2 regions of the Alkalihalobacillus sp. NPDC127517 genome follow, and region 1 is predicted to be linked to the other one. Evidence: riboswitches for the same ligand, from Rfam matches in the RefSeq annotation. Region 1 holds a riboswitch; the other holds the start of a gene.
What was found. Region 1 has a riboswitch for lysine ahead of dapA (4-hydroxy-tetrahydrodipicolinate synthase). Riboswitches for the same ligand answer to the same signal wherever they lie in the genome.
Positions count from the first base shown of each region.

Region 2: linked by a shared signal. The riboswitch ahead of ACQKKO_RS13105 (Na+/H+ antiporter NhaC family protein) and the one ahead of dapA (4-hydroxy-tetrahydrodipicolinate synthase) in region 1 are both predicted to bind lysine.

Region 1 covers NZ_JBNNQX010000002.1:95,877-104,785, forward strand. The annotation lists gene ACQKKO_RS02395 (YpjP family protein) at 1-215, shown strand, start outside; gene ACQKKO_RS02400 (hypothetical protein) at 354-623, shown strand; gene kapB (sporulation phosphorelay system protein KapB) at 655-1,026, shown strand; gene ACQKKO_RS02410 (DMT family transporter) at 1,059-1,988, shown strand; gene dapA (4-hydroxy-tetrahydrodipicolinate synthase) at 2,060-2,950, opposite strand; lysine riboswitch at 3,070-3,251, opposite strand; gene ACQKKO_RS02420 (aspartyl-phosphate phosphatase Spo0E family protein) at 3,322-3,486, opposite strand; gene ACQKKO_RS02425 (HAD family hydrolase) at 3,700-4,572, shown strand; gene ACQKKO_RS02430 (hypothetical protein) at 5,202-5,354, shown strand; gene ACQKKO_RS02435 (ThuA domain-containing protein) at 5,531-6,184, shown strand; gene ACQKKO_RS02440 (Gfo/Idh/MocA family protein) at 6,224-7,378, shown strand; gene ACQKKO_RS02445 (aldose 1-epimerase) at 7,408-8,379, shown strand; gene ACQKKO_RS02450 (ROK family protein) at 8,403-8,909, opposite strand, start outside.
Region 2 covers NZ_JBNNQX010000008.1:223,515-232,423, forward strand. The annotation lists gene ACQKKO_RS13095 (sodium-dependent transporter) at 1-443, opposite strand, end outside; gene ACQKKO_RS13100 (hypothetical protein) at 759-929, shown strand; gene ACQKKO_RS13105 (Na+/H+ antiporter NhaC family protein) at 1,024-2,628, opposite strand; lysine riboswitch at 2,718-2,889, opposite strand; gene yunB (sporulation protein YunB) at 2,975-3,742, opposite strand; gene ACQKKO_RS13115 (dihydrofolate reductase) at 3,812-4,297, opposite strand; gene ACQKKO_RS13120 (YunC family protein) at 4,354-4,674, opposite strand; gene ACQKKO_RS13125 (bifunctional metallophosphatase/5'-nucleotidase) at 4,730-6,094, opposite strand; gene ACQKKO_RS13130 (sulfite exporter TauE/SafE family protein) at 6,113-6,934, opposite strand; gene ACQKKO_RS13135 (DUF72 domain-containing protein) at 6,972-7,808, opposite strand; gene ACQKKO_RS13140 (YitT family protein) at 8,052-8,909, shown strand, end outside.

The DNA.
Region 1 (8,909 bases):
ATCCTTCCTCGGGCCGCGGGGAGAAGATTGTTCATGTTTTCTCGTTAAAGACGGGCGAAGACCTTATTCGCTTTCATGTCAGACGAGATCAGCCACCTAAACAGGGACATTGGTTTAATTTTCATTATCATGTAGCAGCGGATAATTATGAGCATCATTATCCACTTGCTTCGATCTATTGGGGAAAAGATGTCCCTCCGTTATGGAAAGCATAATAACAAAAACCGTTTCCTGTGATTAATTGTTGATCACGGGAAACGGTTTATTCTGTTCATGGATTAGACAAAAAAAACAATGTTTTTTCCCTATCCGTTTTGGTACGATAGAAAGAGACGTGTGATGGAGGGGTTTATGTGGAAGCGAAAGCAACAAAAGAAGAAAAGCATGCCAAGCGTCCAAAACCAATATGGTTAAAGTGGTTAATCCGTATCGTATTAGGTTATGTACTGCTGCTTGCTACAATCTTATCAATTACGATTATTGTATTACTAGGAACGTTTATTCTTGTCATTATTGATACGTTTTCAAGTACATCTAATTTAAGTGAATTTACGGAATCGAATTTGGTTCCTCTGACAAATGCTCTTTGGAATCTCTTTACTTGGCTTATTCCAGGACTTTAATGTTATAGATTAATGGAGAGGAGAGAGATCGATGTCATTTGAGCGTGCGGTTTACAAAACAGGAAAATATGTGTGTGAACGATTAGAAACGGACGAGTCTAATCGAAGAGCATTAATTAAAGTACGAGCCGTTTTAAAGCACCCTACACAAGGGGACTTGCACAACCCAAAACAAGTTGATGTCCCTTTGTTTCATGAACGAAAAGCACTAGCGGAGTTCGAAAAAACATGGGTTTCACTTTCTACTTTACGTCCTTATGAAGAAGAATGTCCTGCATATCTTGATTCATTAGAACAGGCGTGGAAAACACAATACGAGCAGTTAGAAGAAGACGGTTCGGATTGGGCAAAAATGAGTCAACAAAATTTAATCGAATTACGAAACGAGTACCGCTTTTCTTAAAAGCGACTCGTTTTTTTAAGTGAGGAAAATGGATGAAAGAAACAGTAAAGCAAGGACTCTTATTACATTATGTGCTGGTCATGGTCGCCACTCTATTATGGGGCGTGAACATTGTTTGTTTGAAAATTCTCGTCACATCATTTACGCCTGTGACCATGACAGCATTCCGAATAGGTACAGCCGGTTTAGTTCTGTTATTGGCGCTTATTCTGATGAAGAAGGCAAAGAGGCTAAGTCGGATCGAGTGGTGCTATGTGCTAGCTGGTGGCGGATTAGGTGTTTTTGCACACCATTTATTTTTAGCATATGGGCTTCAAAGTGTTCAAGCTTCTACCGCTGTTTTACTTCTAGGACTTGTACCCGTCGCTACAGCTATTTGTAGTATTCTTTTTTTAAAAGAATCATTTACAAAAGGAACGTTTCTTGGAATTGGTCTAGCCTTTTTAGGAGTGTTGTTTGTTCAAGGTGGAATTGGGCAGTTTGGGACTGGATCTGTGTATATATTGATTGCTGTTCTTGTACAAGCCGTAAGTTTTCTCTTTATTCGAAAGGCTTCAGAAACGTTAAATGCCCTGCAAGTCACTACGTTTACACTGTTAATCGGAGCCTTTATTCTAGTTATATGTAGCTTTACAACTGAACCGAGTGGTTTTGAACGTATGACTATGGGTACCCCAACTTTATATGCTATCTTTTTCTTCTCAGCCATTTGCTCAACGGCAGCAGGTCAATTGCTATTCAACGTATCTATTAGTCGAATTGGAGCTAGTAAAAGCGCAATCTTTTTAAACTTTGTTCCGTTTTTCGGTGTAGTTTGTTCAGCGATTATCTTAAATGAAACCATCGTATGGTATCAGTGGTGGGGGTTTGTGTTAATCGTAGCAGGTGTGTTATTTGGTACAGGATACGTAGAACAATTAAAGTATTCGGCAAAAGAGAAGAGGCAAACAAAAAGTCTTTAGGTTTCATATAAAAAAGGGACGAAGAACTGATTACAGTTCTTCGTCCCTTTTTAGTTATCGTTAGATGGTCTTTAGCTTACGATCGTTGCACTCCAGATAGGTTCAAGAGTGTCACGCAGCGACTGCTCTTGTTCTGCTGTAAGAGGCAGTAGAGGGAGGCGTACAGAGCCCGTTTTAATATGATACATCTCAAGCGCTGCTTTAACTGGTACTGGGTTTGGAGCTGCAAATAAAGCTTTCATTCCAGGAAGAAGCTGACGATGCATTCTTGCAGCAGCTTGTACTTTGCCGTTCTCGAATAAAGTAGCCATTTGTTGCATTTCTTTTCCAAAAATATGTGAAGCGACTGAAACAACTCCTGCACCACCAATTGCAAGAACAGGAAGTGTTAAACTATCATCTCCGCTATAGACAGTAAATCCAACTGGCGCTTGATCAATTAATAAAGCCATAGCATCTAAGTCTTCGCTTGCTTCCTTCATTGAAACAATATTAGGAACTTGTACAAGTCTAAGTGTTGTATCTACATCAATCGTGATGGCTGAACGTCCAGGTACATTATAAAGCATGACTGGAAGGCTGGTTGACTCAGCGATAGCTTTGAAGTGCTGATACAGTCCTTCTTGACTTGGTCGATTATAATAAGGTGCTACAAGCATCACGGCATCTAAACCAATTGCAGCTGCTTCGCTAGTTAAATCAATTGAGGCTTGTGTGTTATTTGACCCAGTGCCTGCTATAACTGGAACTCGTCCGTTCACAGCTTGGACAGCTGTTTTGAAAACAAGTTTCTTTTCTTCGGTTGTTAAAGTTGGAGATTCTCCAGTAGTACCACCAACAACAAGTGCATCTGAACCATTCTCGATCAAATGCTCTATTAAACGTTCGGTTGCTTCAACGTCAACTTGTCCAAACTCGTTGAACGGTGTAATCATAGCTGTTATTACTCTTCCAAAATTCATCCTAATCACCCTCGATTCTGTGTTGTGTTGACTATACTAGTGGGCAGAATCTAAAAATCACAAAAAAACAACAATGACAGGGACTCATTGCTGCATGGTGATACGTAAACCCATACCAATTTAACGATAGCCCCCCATATAGTCTAATAACCATATGACAGTTCTGTATCTATTAAATACAGACCCAGCGAAGAGGTCATGAGTGACCTGACGCTTCGGCAAATTCCCCTTTCATTTTGTTTCCACAGAGCCCATTCTCCTCCACAAAATTACTAATGGTTTTTGCACCTCTACCCTCACTTCAAGATTGAAGTAAAGATTTATTTTATTAAGTTCACCATACCAAATAGAAGCCCTGAATGCAAACATTTTCAGCGGACAGAAGGGGGACCATTTGGTGAAAGTCGATGCTGAATATCATTTAAGAGTAGATCTAACTCCTGGCTACATCGTATCGTTCGTTCTGATGTCATACCATACTTTTCAGCTAATAAAAACATTTGTCGACGTTTCCATTCAATTTCTTGATACTTCATATATTCACCTCAACTAACGTAAAGAATAGGAGCAAAATTGAATTGTTATTACCTCAAAACTAGTATACCCAATTTTCCCAACAGTGGAAGGGATTCTACGAAGAATGTCAGAAGTCCCTAGAAAAAGTTATGTTTCGACATGGTCATTTGTCTGATATTTGAACTTACCTTCCAAGAGAGATAAGATAGGGAAAGTGAGACAAGGAGGATGACATGATTCAATTAATAGCAACTGATATGGATGGAACATTATTAAATGACCAAAAAAAGGTATCACCAGAAAATATTAAAGCGATTAAAGCGGCACAAGAAAAAGGAATTGAAGTCATTGTGGCTACCGGTAGAAGTAAGGAGGAAGCACAAGAGCCGTTGGATGAGGCAGGTTTAACATGTCCAATTATTAGTATTAATGGCGCAGAAACGTGGGATGCATCAGGGAATGTAGCTGATGTAAAGCCGCTACCATTTGAAGAAGCCGTTAGTGCAATGAAGCTTCTTCGTGAACATGCCATCTACTTTGAATTATATTTACAGTCAGGCACTTATAGCGAAAGTAAAGAACAAGCGCTAGATGTCATTGTGCAGCTGATGGAAACAATTAAGGGAGCTGTAGGCACTCAAATTGAAATGCAACGAATGGCAAACAAACGGATTCAGAATGGTTCAATATCGTTTGTTGATCAATTTGAGAGCGTTCTGACCAATTCTTCTGACGCCATTTTAAAATTATTAGCTTTTTCAACAAACCTAGTTATTTTAGACCAAGTGGAAGAACAGTTAAAAGAGAATCCGTACTTAGCGGTTACTGCATCCGCAAGAGGAAACCTTGAAATCAATGCGATTGATGCACAGAAAGGAATTGCCTTACAAGCGTATGCAAAGCAAGCGGGAATTCCGATGGAGTCAGTTATGGCGTTAGGCGATAATTTAAATGATCTTTCAATGATGAAAGTGGCTGGATACCCAGTAGCCATGGGTAATGCAGCTTATGAAGTAAAGCAATTATGTACGTATCAAACGGAAACAAATGATGAACACGGCGTGGCTAGCGCTATTTATACGTACGCAGATATTAAAAAAGCATAATGATGAATGAAGCAGGCATTTCCCAATAAGGAGTGTCTGTTTTTTTCTAGCTACGATCATGTATATGATTCAATTGTTTACATGAGGAATGATAGGGGTATCTAATGAATGTAAGCATGATTATACATAGATACATCTTGTATCTGGCGAAGTCTTATGGTAGTATAAAGAGTAACGGTTTGAAATCTTCCAGAACATTAGGCGTCTTACATTCAGCTGGCGCGGTCTTCGGAGCCGCAAGGATGAAAGAGAGGCAGGGCTTTCATTGTTTGGAAGGAAAACTGGATCTTAAATAGTGACGGTGTTTCTAAACTCATGTAGAATGCACAGTCAAGTATAGCTTAAAAAGCATAACCCAACTTTTAAAGATGAAAAGGGATCAAGAGTGTGACTTGATCCAATATCGAAATATATGTATAGTAGATTCGGTTTTGATTGAAGAGAAACACGAACATTCTATTCTTCAACGCACTGATTAAATGAAGAATTCAAATCTGCCCGGCCATTGTGAGCCGGGCCTCTTTATGTCTTCTATATTAATTTCACATACCATATTGTATAGAATTTAGGTTTAATAAATAGCTAAAACGGTTACATATAGACAAACATGTGTAAAGGAGAAAAAGATTATGGCTGAACACGTACCGAGTATTGAAGAGTATCAAAAGAAAATTGCATTAATGAAGCGAGATCAACGCGAATATAAAGCGGAAGCCTTTATTGAGATTTACGAAGAATATATTGAGAAACTGGAGAAAGAGATCGGGATTCATCAGACATGACACAGTATTAAATCAATGACAATCTTCATCTAAATAGCGAACTCCTTATCATTTAGGATGTTCGCTATTTTTAAGTTTGGAGAGGTCTTTTATTGCTATATAGATTCGTTTCACGTAGGATAGAATTGAAAACGCTAACATATTGTATAAGATAAATGATAAATGAGGTGAGTTGAATGAAGAAAGCATGCATTTTTCAAGGAGGCTGGGAAGGTCATGAGCCAGCAGAGGTTGCAACCATTCTAAAAGGCATTCTCGAGGAAGAAGGTTTTTTGGTAACGGTTAGTGAAACACTAACTGTTCTGGAGAAAGAAGATCTTAACCAATTTGATTTAATTGTTCCGAATTGGACTCAAGGAGAAATTAGTAAAGAGCAGCTTAAACTATTAATGGAAGCAGTAGAAGCTGGAACAGGACTTGCTGGTTTACATGGTGGGATGGGAGATTCATTTAGAAAAGAAACGGATTATCAATTTATGGTCGGGGGACAATGGGTTGCGCATCCAGGTAATGATGGCGTGACATACACGGTTCATATTCATGATTCCAACCATGAGTTAACGGAAGGAATAGACGATTTTGAAGTGATAAGTGAACAATATTATATGCACGTTGATCCTGCTGTGAAGGTCCATGCCTCAACTCAATTTCCAATAGCAGACGGGCCTTATGCCGTAAATGGTCCAGTGTCAATGCCTGTTGTTTGGTCGAAAAAGTGGGGAAAAGGGAACGTTTATTATTGTTCCTTAGGGCACGTTGCTGAGGTTGTAAGACAACCTGAGATTATAAGTTTAATGCGCAAAGGAATGAAATGGGCAGCAAGATCCTAAGTATTCCTGAAGAACTAAATGGAGAGAGGAGAACAATGAATGGATATTAGAATCGGAATGATTGGATATCAATTTATGGGGAAAGCGCATAGTCACGCCTACCGTGATATCCCTTTTTTCTTTCAGTCTAAAGCAAAACCTGTACTTAAGGCCCTGTGCGGACGAAATAGAAAAGCAGTCAAAGAAGCAGCTGATCGAATGGGATGGGAATCTGTTGAATCGGACTGGCGTGAGTTAATTAAAAGAGATGATATTGATGTCATTGATATCGTGACTCCAAACCATACCCATGCAGAGATTGCGATTGCAGCGGCAGAAGCGGGTAAACACATTATCACGGAGAAACCGCTTGCTTTAACTGTAGAAGAGGCAAAAAAAATGAAGGACGCCGTGGAGAAACATAATGTCATTCATATGGTTTGTCACAACTATCGTTTTGTTCCTGCTATACAATATACTAAAAAGCTCATTGAAGATGGGAAGCTCGGTAAGATTTTTCACTTCCGTGCTCGCTATTTACAAGACTTTATTATAGACCCTGGTTTTCCGCTCATCTGGCGTTTGAAAAAAGAGGTATCAGGCTCTGGTGCTTTAGGAGACATTGCGGCACACAGCATTGATCTAGGTAGATATTTAGTTGGTGAAATGGATGAGGTCGTAGCGATGTCGCAAACGTTTATAAAAGAACGACCACTAGGTGAGATGTCAGGGGGTTTAAGTGCTTCGGCCAGTAGCAAGGAAATGGGAGAAGTGACTGTTGATGATGCGGTAGCCTTTATGGTTCGGTTTCACTCGGGAACATTTGGAACGTTTGAAGCGAGTCGTTTTGCTACAGGTAATCGTAATCGAAACACAATTGAGATTAATGGAGAAAAAGGATCTATTCGGTGGGATATGGAACAGATGAATAATCTAGAAATCTATTTAACAGATGATCAAGAGGGAATGCAAGGATTCAGAACTGTAAGTTGTACAGAGGAAGTACATCCTTATGCTGGAGCTTATTGGCCGGCGGGTCATATTATTGGCTATGAGCATACATTTATTCATTTGCTTTATGAGTTTTGTGAAGCGATCTTAAATAAGAGGCAGGCCAAACCAGATTTTCATGATGGGTATCAAAATCAACTTATTCTGCAAGCGATTGAGCAATCGGCGGATACGAAACAGTGGATAGAGATTCCAAGAGCATAATTTTATTTAAATAGATAGAGGTGACCTTTTTGACCGCATCAATTATAGAAACTACGTATCTAGGCGTTCAAGCGATGACATTACAAACAAGTCAATTAGAACTTACGGTTGTGCCAGAATGGGGATCAAATGCAATCTCAATGAAATGGAAAAAAGATAACGACTTGGTGGAATTATTAAGGGGGCCAAGCTCAATCCATGAATATGAACAAGCACCTGTTCAGTTTGGTGTACCCATTTTGTTTCCGCCTAATCGGATAAGCGATGGAGAGTTTACTTTTAATGGTCAGACGTACTCATTTGATTTATCTGAGCCAGATAAGAACAATCATATTCATGGTTTTGTCTATCAAAAGCCTTGGAAAGTTACGCACACAGAAGTAAAAGAAGATTATGCCAAGCTCGTTACATCCATAGAGTCCAAAGACCATCCAGATATAGTAGCCCAGTTTCCTCATTCGTTTCGAATTGAAATGGTGTATTTGTTAGAAGGGGCATCGCTTAAAAAACATGCGGTCATTACAAATTTAAGTGATAAAGAGTTCCCGTGGGGGATTGGCTATCATACAACTTTTCTGTTTCCGGAAGAAACAAGTCATTTTTCATTAGCTGCAGAGAAACAATGGGAGCTTAATGAACGTTTGCTACCAACAGAAAAATTGATTCAAACAGGGCATACGACTATTAAAGAGGGTATGTCTTTACATCATGTTGAATTAGATGATGCCTTTTTAGCAAAAGAAACAGCGCTGGAATCCAACCAAGCGGTTATGACATTAGAACACGAACAAATTAGGATTCGCTATAAAGCAGATGAGTCATTTAAGCATTGGGTGGTCTATAATGCGGATGGAACAAAAGGATTTGTTTGTCCTGAGCCGTACACATGGATCACAAATGCTCCAAAACTCTCATTAGATAAAGAACTGACCGGCGTTCAAACGCTCGCTTCAAATCAAACGATCGTTGTAAAAACAGAGATTGACGTGTCGAGTTTGTGAATAGAAAAGTACCGACTTAACATTTACGTTAAGTCGGTACTTTTATGTGTAGAGTCGTTTTGGAAAAACTGCTCAATTGCAAATGAAGTAGCTCCAAGAGCAGTTGCACTTGCATGTGACGTAGAAAATAGTATAGGGATTCTTTGCTGATCCGTAGCTAATCGGTTAGAAATTGTTTTTTGTACATCTTTTAGTAGAAAGTCTGAGGCCATTGCTAATCGGTTACCGATAATAATTTGATCCGGACTGAAGATATGGATGAGTGAAACAATTCCAATACCTAAATAAGTGGCCACATTTTTAAATGCTGCCATTGTTTTTGGATCTCCAGTTCTTGCTAAAGAGATGAGCTCTTCAAGAGTTTGTTTAGAACCTGTAAAAGATAGCAATGCTTGTTCTGAGGCAAACATCTCCCAACAGCCGTAATTGCCGCATCTACACAATGGACCATTCAAATCAACAGACATATGACCAACCTCTCCAGCAAACCCATGTGTGCCTTTGTACAATTGACCGTTTAAGATTAATCC
Region 2 (8,909 bases), on a different contig from region 1:
CTTGGAACAAACGAGCCCATTTCACTAGCTGAAGCGGATGCATTTAAGAACGGTCCAAAAAAGAATGCATCAGGATCACTACCCCAACTTAGATTTAAAGAAAAAACAGCATAGGATAAGGCCCAAGCAATAATGACCGAATAATAAGTAGAAATAACAAATGCAATAGCTACTTGCCACCATCCTAACCCTTCTGCTCGCTTATTTAATCGTGCGTACGTTAATGGTGAAGAGCCTCTATATTTTTGACCCATTGTAAATTCCATAATTAGAATCGGAATTCCGGCTGTTAGCAAAGCAAAAAGATAAGGAATTAAAAATGCTCCTCCCCCATTGTCGTATGCTACATAAGGAAACCTCCAAATATTACCTAATCCTACCGCAGAGCCTATCGCTGCTAATATAAACCCTGCTCTTGAACCCCACTGTTCTCTTTCTGCCATCCTGTTAAACTCCCTTCGGCTTGTTAACGCAATCAGATCCTTTAGTCAAAATGATCTGATAATTCAAATTAGACATATTGTAGGAAAAATCGTCATTTTCTTAACACAATGTCAATTATTCATTATAGGCATGCTCCTGGCAGTTGTCAAAGTAAGTTATACCCAAATAAAAGATTCATCGACTAATGTTTAAAAATGATTAAGTTAGGGAAAAGAGTATATTTCACTTAACTACTGTATACTTTGCTAAGTGGGTGTGAGAGAATGAACTAACAGCTTCACGATGGGCTGAATCGATATCGAGGAGTGTGCCCCATGTACAAAGTCATTCGTACTGTAAAAGGGGTAACAGAGACTCTGAAGGATTCAAACAGCCATTTGGATAAAACCTTTACAGATTCTGTTGCTGCAGAATTGTTAGCAAAGAAACTGAACGCAAATTCGTTGTTGAATGCTGATCACTGGAAAGTACAACAGGTTAGGTAATCTAGTAAATGGGTGGCTGCTTATTTATTTGATCATTTAGCTAGACTATCATAAAAAAACGCGCATGCTGGTTGCATGCGCGTTTTATTTGTATTTAAGCGAGGTTGGACTTTTGAACTTTTTTTATCACAAAAGCAACGAATACTAAAATAGCGATCGTTAGAATGAGCGTCACAATTGTTCCGAGAAACGGAAGCAAAAGGAAACCAAGAGCTGCAACTAGTGCAGAGATGATTGCATAAGGGAGCTGCGTCATCACATGGTCAATATGATGACTACCTGATCCCGCAGCCGATAAGATGGTCGTATCGGATATTGGAGTGATATGATCTCCAAAAATAGAACCCGCCATAACCGCTGCAAGCATAGGTAATAGCAATGAACTATCTACGGTTGCTCCCATATCTCCAGCAATCGGTAGAAGAATAGCAAAGGTTCCCCATGAGGTTCCCGTTGAAACAGCAGAGATACCAGCGATTATAAATAACATAAGTGGAAGTAAAAATGGTGGAATTCCATTACTTACGAGTGAAGCGAGATACGCCCCCGTACCAAGATCTCCAATGATTGAGCTGATTGTCCAAGCTAAAAGTAGAATACATACGGCAGGTAGCATTGATTTAACACCTGCTTTTGCCACAACAAGCATATCTTTTGCAGCTGGTTTCGTACGTAATGTGCAAATGAGCACTGTAAGTAGGCCAACTATTCCTCCGTATAATAAAGATCGAGATATATCAGTAAACTCCAATATACTCATACTGTTAACAGGTATACCTTCGTCCTGTGCACCCATAATACCAGTACTAATCATACTTCCTACTGTCACAACCATAAGTAATAAGATTGGCAGAATTAAATAGCTTATCTTACCTTGCTGCTCACCAGCTTCTGTTTGAGCAGATCCCTCAGGTTCTCCTTTAGACAGATCATAGAGTACGCCTTCACGTATGGCTAAATCTTCGTGTTTTTTCATAAGACCGATGTCAAACTTATACAAAGCCACTACAAATACCATTGATAATGCAGTCATTGCATATAAATTCATCGGAATCATTGCAAGAAACGCTTGAAATGCACTATAATCTGTTACTTCATTTTTTTCGAGCACTCCAGCAATAATGGTAATAATATACGCCCCCCAGCTGGATAACGGAGCAATCACACAGATAGGAGCTGCAGTGGAATCCACAAAGTAAGCAAGTTTTGCTCGTGAAATCCGGTGACGGTCTGTTACAGGACGGCTTACATTTCCAACCGTTAAACTATTAAAATAATCATCGATAAAGATAATAAATCCTAAGAAAACGGGAAGCAATTGCGCTCCTCTACGCGTTTTAATTCGTTTTACTGCCCATTCTCCAAAGGCCGTGCTTCCTCCCGAGTAGGAAATAAACGAAGCAACCATCCCAAGTAAGATCAAAAAGAGCAGAATAAAAAATTCCCAATCGTTCACAGCGAAACCACTGTCTACGATCGCACCAGTTATCGCTTTCATTGTGGTGGGCTCTGCGACTTCATAACTAAAGAAGAGAGAACTAACAATGTGCAGAATTTCTGTTGCTGCGCGAGGTATTGAAAAATCATAAAGCATGAGTGCACCAAGAATGATGCTTACACCTAGTGATAAGAGAACTTTTCTTGTTAAGACTACAAGGATAAGTGCAAGTAGCGGGGGAATAATTGAATAAATATCCATATACCTAATGTTCCTTTCTATTGATCAAATAAAATAAGAGCCATCACGGATATCCCATGATGGCTCTCTCAATACACAAACGCCCATTCCATGTTGATAGTCCTCCACAGCTTTTACACTGTGACAGTCCAGTAGTTGTTCACCACTGACCCAACAAAAAGAATATGCCACTCTTCTTGTTTCGGCGAAGCTTCCTTTCCATTTGCATCATCGTTGCCACTCCACAAACGTACTCTTAAGATTCGCGCCTCTACCTCACTCGACATGAGGTTTATACAATTTAGTTTTATTAACTTGTATACCTTAACACACTCAAATCATTCGATCAACAGCCATCAGAATTAATCTAATCTACTGATTCTTCCGTTTCTTCAATCTCTTCGGGGGTCACAACAGGTGCCGGCATAATTGCGCCTCCACCACCCTGCATATAGTAATTAGGGACCGGTCCGTTAATGACCGAGAAGCCTACAGGTAATGTAACACTTATTACTTCAGTTGTTACCGCAAACGGGATAACCACTTCTACTTCAATATCCACATCAATATTCAAGGAAATTCTTGTACTATTTATATTCACTGGTTCTACTTTATCACTCATATTCACCTTTACATGACTAATTGTTTGAAGTCTAACAGGAATCGATGGTCCAAGCTCTGCAAGCAACGAATTGTTTAAAGCTCGCCCAAGTGGAATTTCATAAAGAATGACGCGATCTTCGCCAATGACCTCTCCTTCAGGTCCTGTTTTTAACTGATCAAGCTGATGATGCACCTCAGCTAATGTTTCTCCTAAAATACGGTTATACTCCCCGGCATCAAAGCTAAGCATCGTTACATATCCACTATCATCTTTATCTATAATTAAGAGCTCATCCATGTTAATGGTCTGCCCTAACTTTTGGTTTAACGCCCCTTCGAGTGAATGAGTTGCGATATTTTTCAGCTCCATCTCGGCAATCTGAACGATGACTGGTCGAATTTTTTGATCAATTAGCCAGATCCCCTGATAGGTCATGGCACCAAAGATTAGAATGGATAGTAGAAGTACATATCGAAAAGGCAACGGTCCTTTTTGCCTGGTTTGTCGTCGTATGGGTCGTCGATTAAACATGTCAAAAACCCCCTCCCTCTTAACTGTATGCGAGAAGATGGGGGTTTTGACCTTTTACTTTATACAACCTTAGGCTCGGTCGTATACCTCATACTGATGCTTGTACTTATTCTTTTCATCCACTACACCCTCACGACTTGAAACAAGCGTCCACTCTTCCTCTGGTATCTCAGGGAAAAATGTATCTCCGTTGAATACACCTTCAATTCGAGTAATATACATGCGGTCTGCATCGTCCATAAAGAGTTTAAAAAGCTCTGTACCTCCAATAACAAACGTCTCCTCATCCGGATGAAACAACGCCTTCGCCCCGTCAATCGTATGTACCACTTCGCAGCCCTTTGCCTCGTAGTCTTTATTGCGGGTCACAATAATGTTTCGACGATGAGGTAGGGGTTTCTTATCTAGAGAATCAAAGGTTTTACGCCCCATTACAATCGTGTGATGCTTTGTTGTATCTTTAAAGAATTGAAAATCAGCCGGCAAATGCCATGGTAAGTCGTTATTTTTTCCGATTGCTCGTTCTTCATCCATTGCAAAAATATAAGATATCATCTATATTTCCCCCTGTCATATGGCTTGTCCACCATCTGATAAGTAAGGAAAAATCCTTACTTATCAGGCTTAAGTCCATGTAATAAAAGCATGGCTTCTCTACCAATTGTCCCTTTTTTAACACCTTTTTCTTCTGCTGCTAAGGTTACAGATTCAAGCGGCGCTTCAAGTAACTGCTCGATCGTCCTAACACCCACTGCACGCCCTGCTAAAATCCCTCGATCCTTTAACTTTTCATTTAATAAGGCAACATCTAATGCCCCACACATAATGTAGCCATCTGCACCGGTTACGGCCATAAAGTTTGTTTTAGGTAACTTGACAGTAATAGCTGTAAACCCTATACCCTCAATAGTAATCGGTTGAACCTCGATCATCGAAAACACCCCTTTCTCCACATACTATGGAGAGAGGGCGCCGACGGTTCCTTGATTATTGTTGGTTTAACTTCCAGGCTAGGATATCTCTTAAGAACTCTGGCATTAGATAATTTTTATCTTCTGAATCAGTTAATTCAGGATACAAGAATCCAAATGTATACATATCCAGTGTGGCTAAGCTATATCTAGCTTGAGGATCAATTGGCTCGCCAAGCACCGAAATACTTATTACCTTTTCCTCGTCATTTGGGTCTAATTCTACAGAAATACCGGTATAGATCATTTTACCTAACACCTGGCCTCGGAATCCAAACCCTTTTAGCTCTAAATTAATTAATTTGAAGCTAGAGGCTCGTTCAATCGTAGTCCAAAGCTCACTTCCTGAAAGTTGAATGACACAAGGGTTAATTGGGTGTGGACAAATTCGATGGATTGCTCCACGAGTCAGCTGTCCTTTAGGTAAATCACTCAGTAATACACCGGCATTCATCATCCCAATGGACTCTCCACACCATTCTGTGATTCCATCGCATAACAGTCTCGTAGCTGTTGTCTCTCTGTACCAGTCAACGGGGAGAGGCTCAGGCAACGTTGCCAATGGTTTGTTTAAAATCTCTTCAGACTGTTTTCTAGCCTTTTCTAAGTATTGAATGGTGTCGGGATCCGCATCCATTTCCTTTGTTTCATGTAAAACCGCTGTTGACATCGTTACATGCTGTTTTGAATTAAAGGTTAACGTCACTTCTCCAAGATAATGACCATGTTTTCCCGCTTGAACAATAAGCGTTTCCCCCACTCGTTTACCCTGTTCAATCACGTGGTGAGTATGAGCTCCGATGATCACATCGATTCCTTTAATCTCATCCGCAATTTGTTCATCTTTAAATAAACCAAGATGTGAAAGCAGAATAATCACATCTACTTGAGGCTGGAGCTTTTCAATTTCTTTTTTTATAGATTCCGTTAGATCTACAACGGTCCATCCAAGCTTCTCGTAAAAGTGTGAAAGTGGTGCTGTGACGCCAAAAAGGCCAATTCGCAACCCACTTTCCATTACCTTAATCGTCGAAGGAATGGACCATGAAGGCTGAGTTCCATCCTCATTTAATAAGTTCGCAAGGAGAATCGGAAACGATGCTTCTTCGTAAAGTGTATCGAGTTGATCCTTAGAAAACGTCACACCTTCGTTATTGCCGATCGTCGCAAAATCGACTCCAGCTATGTTAAGCAGGGCCATATTGGCCAGTCCATCTGTAGCTTCGGTAATCGGATTACTTCTATCTGCATGATCCCCTAAATCCAAAAATAAAGAATTCTTCGTACGATGTTCCTTTACATAACGAACAATTCCTGGCCACTGATTAAAATCACTGTGTATATCATTCGTATGAAAAAGAGTGAGATACTGTTCTCTCATATTGATCTCCCTCCTACTCTATCCATTTAATCCTTGAATAATGAGACGAATCGCAACGATCACCATAAAAATCCGTAAAATAAAGATCAAGCGATCACTTGAAATTCGTCGATTAATGGCCGCACCTAGCTGCCCACCAAACCATGCTCCTGGCACAAGAGCAAGTGCGAAGAGCCAGTTCACATGACCCGCAGCCATATGTGAAATCGAACCGATGAATGCAGATACTAAGATAACAAACATTGATGTAGCCACAGCAAAATGCGCTGGAAACCCAAATAATATAATCATAATGGGCACCATCAACGCGCCACCGCCTACACCAAATAAACTCGAAATCATTCCAACAAAGAAACTTAAAACAACGGCAAAAACAGGCTGATAGCCGTATGTAAATTCCTTCCCGCTTGGATCTATGACCGTTCGCTTAAATCCCTTTGGACGCAACTTCATTGGCTTTAAATACTTGCGAACAAAAAACGTAAAAGCCACAACTAACATAAAGATTCCAAAATACAGAAGAAAATCATCTGTGTTTACGCTCCGATTAATCACAACCCCACAGATGGCTCCTGGAATAATTCCAATAGAGAAAATGGCTCCACTTTTAAAATCAATCGTCTTTTGTTTGGCGTAAGCAACTGTTGAAGAAATTCCTGTGAAGATCATAATTAATAAAGAGGTACCAGCAGCCACTTGAGGTGTAACATCATTTAGAATGGATAGCACACCATTTAGAGACAAGAGTGCTGGTACAACAATAATCCCACCACCTAGTCCCATTAAGCTACCGACTGTTCCTGCTGCCAATCCAATTACAACTAACAAAAACCAGCTCATGTAACAACCCTTCTTACCTTTTCATATCGTTTCACATTCAAAATAAATCCAACTGACGTGGGGCTAACCCTTGATACGTAATTCCAAGCATATCAATCAATTGCTTAGCATTATCCGCTGCGTCCCCACCCGAATTATTATTGAAGATCACGTAAATATCCTTACTTTGCTTTTGTAATGCTAAAAGATACTTGCGCCATTCTTCTAGCTCTTCTTTATTATAACGATATAAGTACCGAACTTCACGCCATTTTCCGTCTTTTGTATCATTCCATCCATATGTATTTCTACCATGGAGACGCACTAATGTTTTGAGTTCATTTGTTGGATGGAGCACAGTTGGAATCGAACCTACTCCAGCCTGCGGTTCATCACAAATCGAATGAATAAAACCCTCCTGTTCCATAAACTCAAGAGTACGCTCCCTCATATCCCCACTAAACCAGCTTTGGTTTCTAAATTCGAGCGCAACAGGATAACCCTCAAGCTTTTCCTTAACATAGCGTACCCATTGAACGTTCTCTTTACGACAGTCAAACCAGGGAGGAAACTGACAGAGCACCATAGCTAGCTTTGAACCAAGTGGCTGTAAAGATTCAATAAAAGCAGAAAACATCGATTCCTTATCATCAAAAGGAGCATACCCTGTTTGATGCCCAGTCATTCCTTGATAGGCTTTGACTACAAGTGAAAATGAATCCGGTGTCTCATGTGTCCATTTCTCCATCGATCGTTTCGGCTGAACCGCATAAAAAGAAGAATCCAATTCTACAATTGGAAAGTGGCCTGCATAAGTAGAGAGCTTATCAGCTGCCCTCGTTCCTTCATATAAAGAATCGTGATCTCCCCAGCCTGTTAATCCGATGTAGATCATGTTGGTAGCTCCTTAACCCATTTTTAGATTGAACTAGAAGAAAAGCGAATCCTTAAGGACTCGCTCATTTTTCACTTATGGTATGTATTCTATTTTTATGATAATACTCTTTTTTACGTGAAGCAAGCTTGAAGCGACTATCTTACATTTAGAGTAAGTGTTACAATGTCCTCCACACCATTGTTTAGTAGTAGGGTGTAGGGTAACATGGTTACTAGTTGGGGCGAATGGTAGGAGGTACATATGAAGGAATACGGTTTAATGATTCTCGGAACATTTTTCTTTGCGTTTTCTGTTTCTATTTTTGCTATGCCCAATTCTCTTGCTGAAGGAGGAGTTGCAGGGCTGGCGTTATTATTTTACTTTGGCTTAGGTTGGTCGCCAGCAGTCGTGACTTTATTTGCAAATGGTATTATTTTACTTATAGGTTATCGGTATCTTCCTAAATCAATGATTGTAAAATCAATCATTACTGTCCCCTTGTTTTCACTCTTCTTATTTCTTCTTGAAGATTTAGCACGTCCCATTAATGATCCTCTATTAGCGGCTTTATATTCGGGTGTGTTTACCGGAATTGGCTTTGGGTTTATCTTTCGGTCAGGAAGTACGATGAGTGGGTCCTCAACCATCTCTAAAATGCTAAATTATAAGTTTGGTTGGGATTTAACAGGCACAAACTTTATTCTTGACACCCTTGTTGTGCTAGCTGGGGTCTTTGTGATTGGACCACTGCTAACCATGTACACAGTCGTTGCGCTTTTTATTGGGAAACGTGTGACAGATTATGTACTAGAAGGGTTTGAATCAAAAAAAATTGTTCATATCTTCTCTAAGAATCATGAATCCATTGCTCGCTCGATTCAAAAAAACTTAGGGACACATGCAACAATTTTACAAGGCAAGAACTATGATGTGAACGAGGAAGAAAATTTGATCTATGTAGTAGTCAAAAAGCAGCAATTGTTTTTCTTAAAGAAGCTTATTCGAGAATTAGATGACGATGCTTTTACCGTTGTGCATACCGTAAAAGACGTAAGTGGCGGTTCTTTTAAGAAAGCACACTACCCAACTCAAATTACATTTAGCTCAGATAAAAAAGAA